Regions from separate parts of the Lysinibacillus sp. CD3-6 genome, predicted to be linked through region 3. Evidence: riboswitches for the same ligand, from Rfam matches in the RefSeq annotation. Region 3 holds a riboswitch; each other region holds the start of a gene.
What was found. Region 3 has a riboswitch for cobalamin ahead of FH508_RS22135 (hypothetical protein). Riboswitches for the same ligand answer to the same signal wherever they lie in the genome.
Positions count from the first base shown of each region.

Region 1: linked by a shared signal. The riboswitch ahead of FH508_RS07430 (glutaredoxin family protein) and the one ahead of FH508_RS22135 (hypothetical protein) in region 3 are both predicted to bind cobalamin.
Region 2: linked by a shared signal. The riboswitch ahead of cobT (nicotinate-nucleotide--dimethylbenzimidazole phosphoribosyltransferase) and the one ahead of FH508_RS22135 (hypothetical protein) in region 3 are both predicted to bind cobalamin.

Region 1 covers NZ_CP085880.1:1,569,197-1,573,795, forward strand. The annotation lists gene FH508_RS07425 (ferrochelatase) at 1-229, shown strand, start outside; cobalamin riboswitch at 790-966, shown strand; gene FH508_RS07430 (glutaredoxin family protein) at 1,086-1,310, shown strand; gene nrdI (class Ib ribonucleoside-diphosphate reductase assembly flavoprotein NrdI) at 1,307-1,666, shown strand; gene nrdE (class 1b ribonucleoside-diphosphate reductase subunit alpha) at 1,663-3,756, shown strand; gene nrdF (class 1b ribonucleoside-diphosphate reductase subunit beta) at 3,744-4,599, shown strand, end outside.
Region 2 covers NZ_CP085880.1:1,294,914-1,299,512, forward strand. The annotation lists gene FH508_RS06020 (alpha/beta fold hydrolase) at 1-731, shown strand, start outside; gene miaA (tRNA (adenosine(37)-N6)-dimethylallyltransferase MiaA) at 718-1,611, shown strand; gene hfq (RNA chaperone Hfq) at 1,710-1,940, shown strand; gene FH508_RS06035 (rhodanese-like domain-containing protein) at 2,036-2,338, shown strand; cobalamin riboswitch at 2,482-2,659, shown strand; gene cobT (nicotinate-nucleotide--dimethylbenzimidazole phosphoribosyltransferase) at 2,764-3,822, shown strand; gene FH508_RS06045 (trimeric intracellular cation channel family protein) at 4,479-4,599, opposite strand, start outside.
Region 3 covers NZ_CP085880.1:4,477,874-4,482,472, forward strand. The annotation lists gene FH508_RS22130 (ABC transporter substrate-binding protein) at 1-614, opposite strand, end outside; gene FH508_RS22135 (hypothetical protein) at 616-1,158, opposite strand; cobalamin riboswitch at 1,311-1,522, opposite strand; gene FH508_RS22140 (glutathione peroxidase) at 1,677-2,222, opposite strand; gene FH508_RS22145 (hypothetical protein) at 2,455-3,003, opposite strand; gene ytvI (sporulation integral membrane protein YtvI) at 3,098-4,156, shown strand; gene FH508_RS22155 (C40 family peptidase) at 4,453-4,599, opposite strand, start outside.

The DNA.
Region 1 (4,599 bases), 1.9 Mb from region 3:
AAAAGATAAAATTAATTCATTGCAAGGCGAGGGTGCTCAAGGTATCGTCACATGTGAGCTTCTTTCACTTTCAGCGGATATTGAGTCGTATTTTGAAGTTGGAAATGAATGTCATCGATTGTGTGAGGAACTGCAAGTTGAATTTGCACAATCGGAGTTTCCAGGTGATAGCTATGATACCATTCAAGCTTTAGCTGCCATTGTCGAATCATTTATTCCCGCACAATAACTGAACAGGTTAATAAATTACGATTAACTATTGTAAAGTCTATATTGCCATCTGATGTCGATATTCCATTGATGTCAGATGGTTATTTGTTTTATATCAATATAGCGAACAGAATAGCCACGAATAAAAACACTTCATTCTAATCTGAACTAGCATAAATGATATCTAACAAACGGCAAATCTATTTTAATATTTTTTTGTGTGTATAATGAAAAATTGAATAGAAGTTATAGGGCTTACGATAGTGGCTAAAATATGATAACAGCTATAAAATTATATAAGTACATATTAAATATAATACGCAGTTTAATTTAGGCTTCAGTAGGTAGAATAATAATTGCTTAACATTTGATAAAGCTTTTCATGGAAAACCGTCTATCATTCTTTAGAACTATTGACGATATTATTAATTATACTAACCTAGCTAGTCATTTTTCATTTATTAACCGTTTGTTGTTCCTAAAGAAAATAGTGAAAAGTTACACTATAAAGAATTCGCTTTTCTTGATTTACTTTTTACTTGAAGGATGGTACACTTAATTGTGTTCAACAACAATATATTGTGTTAGTTTTATATAGGTACTACTATATGTAGTTTAATAGGGAAGTTCGGTATATCCGACGCTGTCCCCGCAACTGTTAAGCTGACGATGATTTAATCCACTGTGCATTCGTATGGGAAGGATATCAGAGAATGAAGCAAAGCCAGGAGACCTGCCTATAATAAAACAATTCAACCTTTCTTCGGGGAATAAGAAATGGGGACGTGACGATTTTTTTGTTTTTTTACGTTTCTAACTTAGGCTGTCTCTCCCAAGAGATAGCCTTTTTATATTATGAAAAGAGGGAATTTAAAATGAAACTTTATACGAAAACTATATGCCCAAAATGTCTTTGGGTCAAATCGGAATTACAACGTGCAGGACTTGAAGCAGAAATTGTGAATATTGATCACGATGAGCAAGCAAAACAAAAAATTATGGACGCAGGTTTTTTAAGTGTGCCTGTTCTTGAAGTAAATGACACATTTATAGGAGATGTTAAAGAAATTGTTTCTCAAATTGAGATGATTGCAATATGATCGTTTATGCTAGTCGTACAGGTAATGTGCGAAGTATTGTGACGAAATTAGATGGGGAATCTATTGAAATTTATGATGGATTGTTGCTGACTGAGCCCTTTCTATTAATTACATACACGGACGGCTTAGGTGATATTCCTGCAAAAGTAGCTCGCTTTTTAGAGCAAAACAAGGAATATTGCAAGGGAGTAGCTGTAAGTGGTAATAGTAATTTTGGGCACCATGTGTTTGGTGGAGCTGGCGAAAAAATTGCAGAAACCTACCAGGTCCCGCTAGTGCGTAAATTAGATTTACGTGGATATCAGGCTGATTATGAAGTAATACAAACGTTTTATGAAACGAGGGTGAAGGGATGAAAACATACTTAAAGCTTAATAATGAGGTGCTTAATCGCTATAGCACGACGGGTCAATTAGAGCTTGAAAAGGACCGTGAAGCAACACGCCGTTATTTTTTAGAATATGTAAATGTGCGTCTACGTTATTTTATTGATATTGAGGAGAAAATACGCTATTTAGTCGATGAAGGTTATTACGAGAAAGAGTTTATCGACATGTATGAGATAGATTTTATTAAACACTTATACAAAAAAGCATACGATTACAATTTCCGCTTCCCATCTTTTATGAGTGCAAGTAAATTTTACGATAGTTACGCAATGAAAAGTCGTGACGGGGAAGAAATTTTAGAAAAATATGAGGATCGTATTGTTATCATCGCTTTATATTTAGCACAAGGGAACACGGTTTTAGCAGAACGTTCCGTTGAAGCAATGATGGAGGCGTATCAACCAGCAACTCCAACCGCATTAAATAGTGGAAAAAAAGCGCGTGGCGAATTAGTAAGCTGCTTTAAACTTTCAATGGATGATTCTATGAATAGTATTGCTGAAAATATTGGTTATTGTTTAGAGCTATCACGCCTTGGCGGTGGAGTAGGGGTAAACTTAACAGATTTACGTCCATTAGGAGATCCAATTAAAGAAATTTTAAATCGTGCAAGTGGTGTGATTCCAGTTGCTAAACTTTTAGAAAATTCCTTCAGCTATTCCAATCAGCTTGGACAACGTAACGGCTCTGGCGTTGTCTACCTAAATATTTTCCATGCTGATATTGAGAATTTTATTTCATCGAAAAAGCCAAATGCTGATGATAAAATCCGACTTGCAACGCTATCAACAGGTATTATTATTCCAAGTATTTTCTTTGAACTGATGAAACGTGATAAAGATATTGTGTTGTTCAGTCCATATGATATTTATAAAGAATATGGGAAACGAATGTCTGAAATTTCCATTACAGAGATGTATTATGAGCTACTAGATAATCCTAATATCCGTAAGATTAAACGCTTGAATGCGCGCAGATTATATACAGAAGTGAAAAAAGCGCAATTTGAATCAGGCTATCCTTTCGAAATCTTTGATGATAATGTCAACGATGTACATCCACTCAAAAATATAGGTCGTGTAAAAATGTCGAACCTATGTACAGAAATTTTACAAGTACAAGAAACAAGTATCATTACTGACCAAAATGAATCAAATGAATACGGACTAGATGTATCGTGTAACTTAGGCTCAATTGATATACATGCCGCAAGTAAAGTAAGTGATTTTGGTACATTAGTAGATACAGCAATGCATCTTTTAACGAATGTGTCGCAAATGACGAACATCACGAATGTACCGCCTGTAGCTAAAGCCAATAAGTTAATGCATTCTGTAGGGCTTGGATGCATGAATCTGCATGGTCATCTTGTTACAGAAGGGATTATGTATGGCTCTAAAGATTCAATTGCTTTTATGGATAGCTTTATGGAAGCGATGAACTATTATTCACTTAAATCATCGATGGAGATTGCTAAGGAACGAGGCGAAACGTTCTACCGTTTTGAGGATAGTGATTATGCGTCAGGCGTTTATTTTGATCAATATGTTAATAAAATTGAAGAAGAGCTTTCACCAGTTGTATTAAAAGCATTAGGAAATATTCCAATCGTGACATCGAAAATGTGGGAAACATTAAAGCAGGATGTTATGGAATATGGTTTATTCCATTCTTATCGTCTAGCTATTGCACCAACTGGTAGTATTTCATATATTCGTAGCTGTACAGCTTCAATTGCACCAAGTACGGAGCGTGTAGAGGTGCGTGATTATGCGGATAGTCGAACAATTTATCCAATGCCACATTTAACAAATGACAACAGTCATTTATATGTGGAAGCATATGATGTGAATCCATATGATTTAATCGATTTATACGCAGCATCTCAAAAACACGTAGACCAAGGGATTTCGATGACGCTGTATGTCACGGATAACTGGACAACGGAACAGTTAGCAAAAATTTACATTTACGCTTGGGTAAAGGGAATTAAATCAGTTTATTATGTCCGTCAACGTTTGCAAAGCTTAGAGGAGTGTGTCGCATGTCAAATATAATTTACGAAGCGGTCAATTGGAATAAGTCAACGAGTGAACTCGCACAAGTATTTTGGGACCAACAATGGAAACAAATTTGGTTTCCAGAGGAAATTGCGGTAAGTAAGGATATTCAGCAGTGGAAAAACTTCGAACACCAAGATACGTATAAGAAAGTATTTGCAGGCTTAACATTACTTGATACAGTTCAAACGAATATTGGGATGAACCGTGTTGCTGCATATACATCGGACCTTCAAGAAAAGGCTGTTCTTACTGTATTTGATGCTTTTGAAGCAATTCATGCAAAATCTTATTCTTATATTTTCACAACGCTTTGTACAAATGAAGAAATTGACGCGCTATTTGAATGGGTTAAGAAAAACGAATACCTACAATATAAGGCAAATAAAATTGCGGATATTTATAATGGCATTGAAGAAGGGGATTCAGAAAGTTTATGGAAAGCGATGTTCTCGTCCGTAATGCTAGAATCGTTCCTATTCTACTCTGGTTTCTTCTATCCATTGTACTTAGGCGGACAGGGCTTTCTTCGCAATAGTGCAGAAATTATTTCCCTTATTTTACGTGACGAATCCATCCACGGTGTGGCTGTAGGCTTTTTCGCACAAAATTTATATAAGCAATTTTCGAAGGAAAAGCAAGAAGAGTTGACTTTATGGGGATATGAATTATTGCTGGATTTATATCAAAATGAAATGAATTATACAGAAGATATTTATGCAGAAACAGGGTTATCACCTGAAGTAAAAGCATATGTTCGCTATAATGCCAATAAAGCGTTAATGAATGTTGGTTTTGATCCAATGTTCCCTGAAGAAGAAGTGAATCCAATCGTAATGA
Region 2 (4,599 bases), 1.6 Mb from region 3:
ATGGAGAAACGGCATCTTACAACGGCACATTAGGCTTTTTCGCTGAAAAAAATGGTTTTGATCGTGTTGTAGAAGATGCTCATGAAGTGATTGTAGCTATGCATGCTCAATTTGCAGATGTGCCATTCATCTTGTTCGGACATAGTATGGGTTCTTTCATTGCTAGAAGGTATATTCAACTTTACAGCAATGACGTGGATAACGTTATACTTTGTGGAACAGGTAATGTCTCAACACTGCATAAGATTGGGCATTATGTCGCACAAGTATTGGCAATGCAACGAGGCAAAGAGATGGAGAGCCCTTTACTAAACAAATTGAGCTTTGGGAGCTTCAATAAGCAAGTTCCAAATGCTAAAACAGCATATGATTGGTTATGTTCTGTAGAGCACGAGGTGCAAAAATATATTGATGATCCATATTGTGGCTTTATACCAACCAATCAATTTTTTGTTGATTTAACGGCGGGTCTTATGGTACTGAATCGAAAAAATGAGATTGAAAAAATAAATAAAAACTTACCGATCCTTTTGATAAGTGGTAGCAAGGACCCTGTTGGAGATAGTGGTCACGGTGTGTATAATGTGGCAGAGCGCTTTGCAGCAGCAGGTGTACAGGATGTTACAGTCTATTTATTTGAAGATAAGCGACATGAAATTTTAAATGAAGACAATCATCAGGCGGTTCATCAAGTTTTATTACGGTGGTTAGAAAAGTATGATACAAAATAAAATACAGCAAGCAGAGGTTGTAGCAATCGTAGGACCAACAGCCTCTGGTAAAACAGCACTGAGCATTGAGTTAGCAAAAAAGTTTAATGGTGAAATTATTAACGGCGATTCCATGCAAATTTATAAAGGCCTAGATATTGGTACTGCGAAAATTACTGCGGAAGAGATGCAAGGTGTCCCACATCATTTATTAAGCTTCAAGGAGCCTACAGAATCCTTTTCGGTAGCAGATTATCAAAAATTGGTACGTGCCAAAATTAGTGAAATACAAGCACGAGGAAAGCTACCAATTATTGTTGGAGGCTCTGGGTTATATGTACAAGCCGTGCTCTATGATTTCCAATTTACCGAGGAGCAAGTAGATGAGGTAGCACGAAAGGCTTATTATGAGGAGCTAGAAAAGTTAGGTCCTGAAGCAATGCATGCAAAACTATTAGCATTGGATCCGAAAACGGCGGAAACAATTCACCCTAACAATACGCGACGCGTCATTCGAGCATTAGAAATGATTGAATTAAGTGGTGTTTCAAAAGCCTCAGAAGAACACAATCGAGGAGAAACCCCCCTTTATCGCCATTTAATTATAGGGTTAGGTGAAAATATGTCACGCGATGCGTTATATGATCGCATAAATCGCAGAGTAGATTTGATGATGGACAAAGGGCTGTTGCAAGAAGTACAAGGGTTGTGGCAGCAAAATATTCGAGGCGTACAGTCAATTCAGGCAATTGGCTATAAGGAAATATATGATTACTTAGATGGTCGATGCACTTTAGAAGAAGCAATTGAAAATTTAAAACAAAATTCTCGTCGCTATGCGAAAAGACAACTTACTTATTTCCGCAATAAGATGGATATTCATTTTATTGAAAAAGACTAAAAACTTTAATAATTTCTAAAAATTACTAATTGATAAATTGGGATAACATGCTACTATAGGAATGAAGAGGTAGAAAGAGAGTAGGGGAGGCGCATTCTATGAAATCAATCAATTTGCAAGATACGTTTTTGAACCATCTACGTAAAAACAGTGTTTTTGTAACTGTGTTTCTGTTAAACGGGTTCCAGCTAAAAGGAACAGTGAAATCCTATGATAACTTTACAGTATTACTAGTCGATGCTGAAAGTAAACAGCATCTCATTTACAAACACGCAATTTCTACTTTCGTTCCAGCAAAGCAAGTCGAATTTTTAGAGACAGAAGAATAGAGTCATTTTTAGGCAGCTAGTGTTACATCACTAGCTGTTTTTTTTCGTTCACGCTATAATGTAATAGGAAATTGATATATTGGAGGACTGTAAAGATGAAATCGATGGATACAACGCAATTATTAGAACAACTAGATGCGAACGAGGACTTATACATTATCGATGTGCGAGAAGATGACGAGGTAGCACAAGGTGTCATTCCAGGCGCTAAGCATATTGCACTTGGAACAATCCCTGAGCGCTTAGAAGAAATAGATAGATCTAAACCTTACATTATCGTCTGTAAAGCTGGCGGACGCTCAGCAAATGCATGTGCATATTTAGAAGCACAAGGCTTTGATGTAACAAACCTAGAAGGCGGCATGCTTGCTTATGATGGGGAATTAGAATTTAAATAATGTAGGTCACAGGTATTTAACAATTCAGTTGTTAAATACCTTATTTTATTTAGTTTATACTTAACATTGGCAGTGCACAAAATGCTGTCACGCAAACTTTATCCAATATTGACACGAAAAAAACTTTATCGTAAATTTAAAGTAATTACATAAAAGCATTAGGTGCCCATTATGGGAGAATAGGGAATAAAGTGAAATGCTTTAGCGGTCCCACCACTGTAAAATGGAGTTTTATAGAAAATACCACTAGCGTTATGCTGGGAAGGTTCTATAAAATGTTGAAATTGAGCCAGGAGACCTGCCTAATTGCTTTGAATGATATAGACGATGGAAAAGTCTGTAGTTTATTTGTTATGAAATAAACTACAGGCTTTTCTATTTTTTTTCATTCTATATGTAAATGGCTAAAAAAAGGAGAGATGATGATGCAATTATTACAACAAACGATTCAACGCATTCAACCTACTAATAATACAATGAAGGAAAAAGCTAAGGAACGTATTGATTCACTTAGCAAGCCTCCTAGCAGTTTAGGGAAACTGGAGTCGCTAGCTATACAATTAGCTGGTATTACGGGAGAACTATATCCAAAACTTGATAACAAAGTAATCATTGTTTGTGCAGCTGATCATGGTGTTTGTGAAGAGGGGGTAACATCAAATCCGCAAAATGTCACGTTTTTACAAACATTAAATTTCCCAAAAGGGGTAACAGGTGTTTGTGCAATTGCCAAAATAACAAATGCAAAAATTGTAACGGTAGATGTTGGAGTCAAAGAGGATATACCGCTTGATGCAAAGGTGTTAATGAAAAAAATTAAGCATGGTACAGACAATATGGCAAAAGGTCCAGCAATGACAAGGGAAGAGGCAATCCAGTCAATTGAAGTAGGTATTGAAATTGCAACAGCAGAAATAGCAAAAGGGGCAAATGTTCTTGGTACAGGTGAAATGGGCATCGGCAATACAACACCGAGTGCGGCTATATTATCAGTACTTCGTGGTTGTCATCCACAGGAAGTGACGGGATTCGGTGCAGGGCTTGGGGCAGGAGGAATTGAACATAAAGTAGCGATTATTCAAAAGGCCATTGAAATAAATAAACCTAATCGTCATGATGCGCTGGATATACTTGCAAAAGTGGGAGGGTTAGAAATAGGTGCGATGGCGGGTAGTATCCTAGCTGCAGCTGCAAATCGGAAACCAGTTGTGATTGATGGCTTTATTTCTACAATAGCAGCACTATTAGCATATGAACTTGAACCAAAAGTACAAGACTATATTATACCTTCACATGCCTCTGAAGAGCCGGGTGCCAAAATAGCAGCCGAATTGCTAGGAGTTGAGCCGATGCTTCATATGAATATGCGATTGGGAGAGGGCTCTGGTGCAGCACTAGCCTTTCCAATTCTAGATGCAGCTTGTTCGATGATGAGCAATATGGCTACATTAGCAGAAACGATGGCGCTAGTTGAAGAGAAGTGATGGGGCATTTGAGAGGTCAAAGCTTCGAGCGAGGACAAAAGAGAAAAAGTGTTAGATTGACTGGAATCAATCTAGCCCTTTTTTTTACTGCGCCGTTGATGTCCGCTGCGGCGGTGCTTTCCGCGGGCACACCGTAAGCCGCAACCGTCGCTGTCGCGTCGTTTGTTGCGTCTTACTGAGCGTGCTGTTCCCGCAGGAGTCACCGCCTTCGCTACCATCAACTCGTGTTCTCTTCTAATTTTTTATTTACTGCAAAAGAATGAAACTAGCCCTTTTTTTACTGCGCCGTTGATGTCCGCTGCGGCGGTGCTTTCCGCGGGCACACCGTAAGCCGCAACCGTCGCTGTCGCGTCGTTTGTTGCGTCTTACTATGCGTGCAGTTCCTGCAGGAGTCACCGCCTTCGCTACCATCAACTCGTACTCTTTTCTAATTTTTTATTTACTGCAAAAGAATGAAACTAGCCCTTTTTTACTGCGCCGTTGATGTCCGCTGCGGCGGTGCTTTCCGCGGGCACACCGTAAGCCGCAACCGTCGCTATCGCGTCGTTTGTTGCGTCTTACTAAGCGTGCAGTTCCCGCAGGAGTCACCGCCTTCGCTACCATCAACTCGTATTTTCTTCTTTATATACTGCAAAAGAATGAATAGAAGGTATTGCTTATGCTCGATTTAATTTCCGTAATGGCAAACGCCATTTCTTCATATAAGAAAGAACTCGTAATATCGTAATGACTCCGAATAATGCATATAAGAAGATGTCTCCTGGCAGTAACTCCAGT
Region 3 (4,599 bases):
AAGTAGACATTTTTCGGTGTTTCTACAGTTTTGACTTTTGCTTGTACATCTGCAATTTTCGCTTTAATACTTTCGTTTAACTGCTCACCTTTATCTTTAACACCCATCACTTCAGCAATTTGTTGAATATCTCCATATACATCTTCAAATGAAGCTGCTGATTTAATTGCAAATACTTTTACGCCTGCATCTTCAAGACCTTTTAGCGCATCAAGTGTTTCGGCATTGCCTGTTGAATAAGCAATTACGACATCTGGCTTTAAAGCCACAATTCGCTCAGTGTTAAATGTCACAGAGTCTGAAACACGTTCAATATCTTTTGCTTCTTCTGGGTACGTATCATATTCAGTTGCCCCAATAACTTTATCTCCAACGCCTAGTGCAAATAAGATTTCTGTATTACTTGGTTGTAGTGACACAATCGTTTTTGGTACTGCATCAAATGCTACTTCGACATCGCGATCATCTGTCACTTTATAGCCTGTTTGCTCAGCTTGTTGTCCTTCTTTAGATGATGTATCGTCCTTTTTGGCTTCATCTGCTGTACCGCACCCTGCCAATACAAGTGCTAACATTAATATTGTAATCCATTGGAAATTAATTAGTTTCTTCACTTTACACATTCTCCTTCTTCTTCTTCATAGGGTATGATTTGCTTATAAACGGTATTTCAGCAATACCAGCTTGCTGATTCATGTATACAGCCATTACAAAAAATACATTCGCTAATAATCCTAAGTAATCGAAAAGAATTGCTGGTACTTCTCTTTCCTCAGAAACTTTATGTAGAACACGGTATGATTTTTTTGCCTCACTACGACATAAATGAAGCGCTGTTGCAGCCCCCGTTCCTTGTGGTAAAACAAAGTTCTGTATTTCTTCCTTTACATGCCCCACATAAAAATCATAGCGATCACTAAGCCATACTAAATCTTCTTCCGTTACTGCTAATTTGCCACGTACTGAGCCATTTACATGGTAGGCCATTGGCAAAATCGTCAATAAATCTGTCGCTACAACCTCAACTGCTTCTGCTTTTACAGCCGTTAATGCTACACCGACATGAGTTGTTAAACTATCCGTACGAATCTCAAAATCTACAGTAGATATTTTTTCACGCATGAATGGGTAGCAAGAATAACGAGCATCTTTTTTCATAACTAGTCCCTTCTTTCTTTCATGAACAGATTTTGCTTTATAGGTGCATAAAAAAACGCCGCTCCCTAGGAACGACGAAAATAGCATATATAGTGCCGCCCATGCGACATCGCTTATGTATTTGCCGTATATCCTCCTAGCTTCCGAAGAGTTTTTATACATTAAATAAAGGTCGGTCTCCTGGCTCGTACAGTTCGCTACCACTAATCAGTTGCGATATCATAAAACCTTCCCATCTTAGGACTTCCCCTTTTCGACAGTGGCATTTTTTATGATTCTTGTACTTACAGTTGCGGAAACAGCTTCGGTTTTACACCGAATTCCCGATTATGCTAAAGTTAGCACCATTATTCTGCAAGAATTATTCACTTGATTAGCAGTTTATCATATATTGATTTGAAAAAATAGTTGTGAGATTGTGGAATATTCGAAAATATATATACAAAACTTAGCACTATTTCTACATAGTGATTAGCTATTTGTTATTCCAGCCTAAAAATTCTGATTAAAATGGCTAGCTATAAAATTTTTTCAATAGCTTGCTCAATATCTAATTGTGAATCTGTTGGTTCAAAGCGCTCGACTGTATTTCCTTGATTATCTACTAAAAATTTTGTAAAGTTCCAACGAATGTTACGTCCATCTAAAAAGCTAGGTGCAATTTGGATAATAGCTTCAGCTAACATCTTTTCCTGCATATTCGCCTTACCGAATTCACGAAAATCTACTTCGTGCTTTAAATAATTGAATAATGGATGTGTCTCTTCTCCATTAACTTGAACTAGTTCAAAAATCGGGAAAGTTACCCCGTAGTTAAGCTGACAAAGTTGAGTTGTCTCAACTCCATCTTCTGGGTTCTGCTGTCCAAACTGATTACACGGGAAACCTAAAACAATGAAATTTCCCTTGCCATATTTATTATACATTTTTTGCAAATCTTCAAATTGATATGTAAAATCACATTGATTGGCGGTATTAACGATTAACATTGTCTTTCCTCGATACGTCTCCATTGATAAAATTTCACCGTTTGGCTTTTTCACTAAATAATTATAAATCCCCATTTTCTCGACCCTTTCTAATTTACAATATTTATACTGTTACTATGCTATATACTGTTGCAGATTTACTTGTTTCCTCTTTATGGATAGTTTCTGGCTCTCACTTATACGATAGCTTACGTCAGTATATAAGACCTATCAAAAACTGAATCCATCCTCCTATTTTTATTATAATCAATAACTTTTCTTTCTTCAAAACAACACGCTTGGGCATAAAAATAGCCATCTCGCTATTTTAACGGATGGCGGTTTTATATTTCTTTTTGTATTTCATATCCTGCTCTTCATCTATTAATCGCTTTGCAATATCTAGTAAATTATGATCGTTCGTAGCATCAAACAACTTCTTAAAGGATACAATAATATCATATCGAATACGCGATGGTTGCTTTTCGTCAATACAAGTTTGGAACCTTTTTGCTAAATACGAAACAATTAAATCTCTTTGAACTTGTCCAGCAAGCCCAATTTGCCAAATTGCTTGCAGGGCATGCCTTGCTGTTAATGTTTTTTCATCATACGTGACTGCCCAAATTTTTAAAAAATCATCTAAAACACGTTCTTCTGGGTCACTTTTTGCTGCTAATGCACATAAAAACTGCGCTGCCCGTGCACGAGCATGTCCATCTGTATATGTAAGGGCTTTAATAAGTTGTTCCCACACTGCATATGTCCAATCTACTGGTTCTTGCATGATTTTTATTAATTTTCTATACGACTCGTATTCAATCTCACGGTCACGCTCTGCTAAATTACTAAAAAGTTGCAAAATCTCTTTTTCCATGATTTATCCCTACCTTCATTCTTTCAGAACGTTTTCAAATTTAAAATTTTTTTGTTACACTGTACTTAAAATTTAATGATAAAAAGGAGAGCTTATGAATAGATTTATAACTCGAAAGTTGATTATACGAACGCTAGCGATTATTTGCCTACTTGTAGCCGCATATTTTATCATACCTGTCTCCGTGCCAATTATTTTAGCAGGTGTTACAGCTTTTTTATTAGAACCCATTGTTATGTTCTTTAAACGAAAATGGAAAATGTCTCGAAAAATAGCTGTAGCTTTTATATACATAGTAAGCGTTATTTTTATTTCTATTATTTGTTACTTTACTATTACACAACTAATGTCGCAAATTATTTCCATTTCAAAGCAAGCACCTTACTATATTTCTAAATTATCCGAGATGTGGGGTCATATGCAAGAGAATATTTCAAAATATACAGAAGACTTTCCAACTGAAGTGAGTGCTTCACTTCAAAAAACGACAACCGACTTCATTGAGAAGGTTGAAGAATCTTTTTTAAACTTCTTTAATTATACCAAAGTTACGACCTTCTTTTCACAAATTCCAAGCCTCTTTATTAGTCTTCTCGTTTATATGATTGCCCTATTTTTATTTATGCTAGATTTACCAAAGTTAAAACAGACAACTTATAAATATTTAAAGCCATCAACTGAAGAAAAATTGAAAATTATTACTAATCGCTTAAAAGATGCATTTTTCGGTTTTATGAAAGCTCAAATTCTTGTTAGCTTTATTATAGCTGGTGTGACTCTTGTTGGTTTACTACTTATTCAACCGAAATATGTACTAGTCATGACCATTATTATTTGGATTATAGATGTTATCCCTTTCCTTGGCTCAATTATTATTTTAGCACCTTGGGGAACTTATCACCTCCTAATCGGTAATACAGCGATTGCCATAAAGCTCTTTGTTCTTGCAGCAATCTTATTAATTATTCGGCGCACTGTAGAGCCTAAAGTAATGGGTGCTCACATCGGCTTACCCCCTTTGCCAACATTAATCGCGATGTTTGTCGGTTTGCAATTGTTTGGCGTCATTGGCTTACTCTTAGGGCCATTCATTATCATTCTTTTTTTCACCTTAAAAGAAACTGGTGTTATCAAATTCAATTTTAAAATTTAATAGAATGAAAATGTTTTTATTGCGCCTCAAAAGTCTAAAAGACACTCTCGATTTAAACAGAGAGTGCCTTACATTATCGTCTATTTACTACAATTAAAATTTATGAATTAATAAACGCCATTGTTTAAGATGCGTTCGATTATTCCGCTACCTGCCTGGGGAATGCAAACAGCGGCCGCTAGCTACTCTTATTTTTTCTAAATAAAAATAGCATCCATTATCTAGTGATGATAATGGATGCTATTTAATAATATATTTAACTTTTTTGCTATTATAATCGTCTAATTAATAGAGGCTTATTGAATACGACCGAAGCCTACTAAGTATTGGTTCCACCAATCAAGTGACTCAATGACTACCCCTTTATTTTGAGCATCAATCATTGTGTTATTGCCAAGGTAAATACCAACATGCGCTACGCCTGAGCCATAGCTGAAGAATAC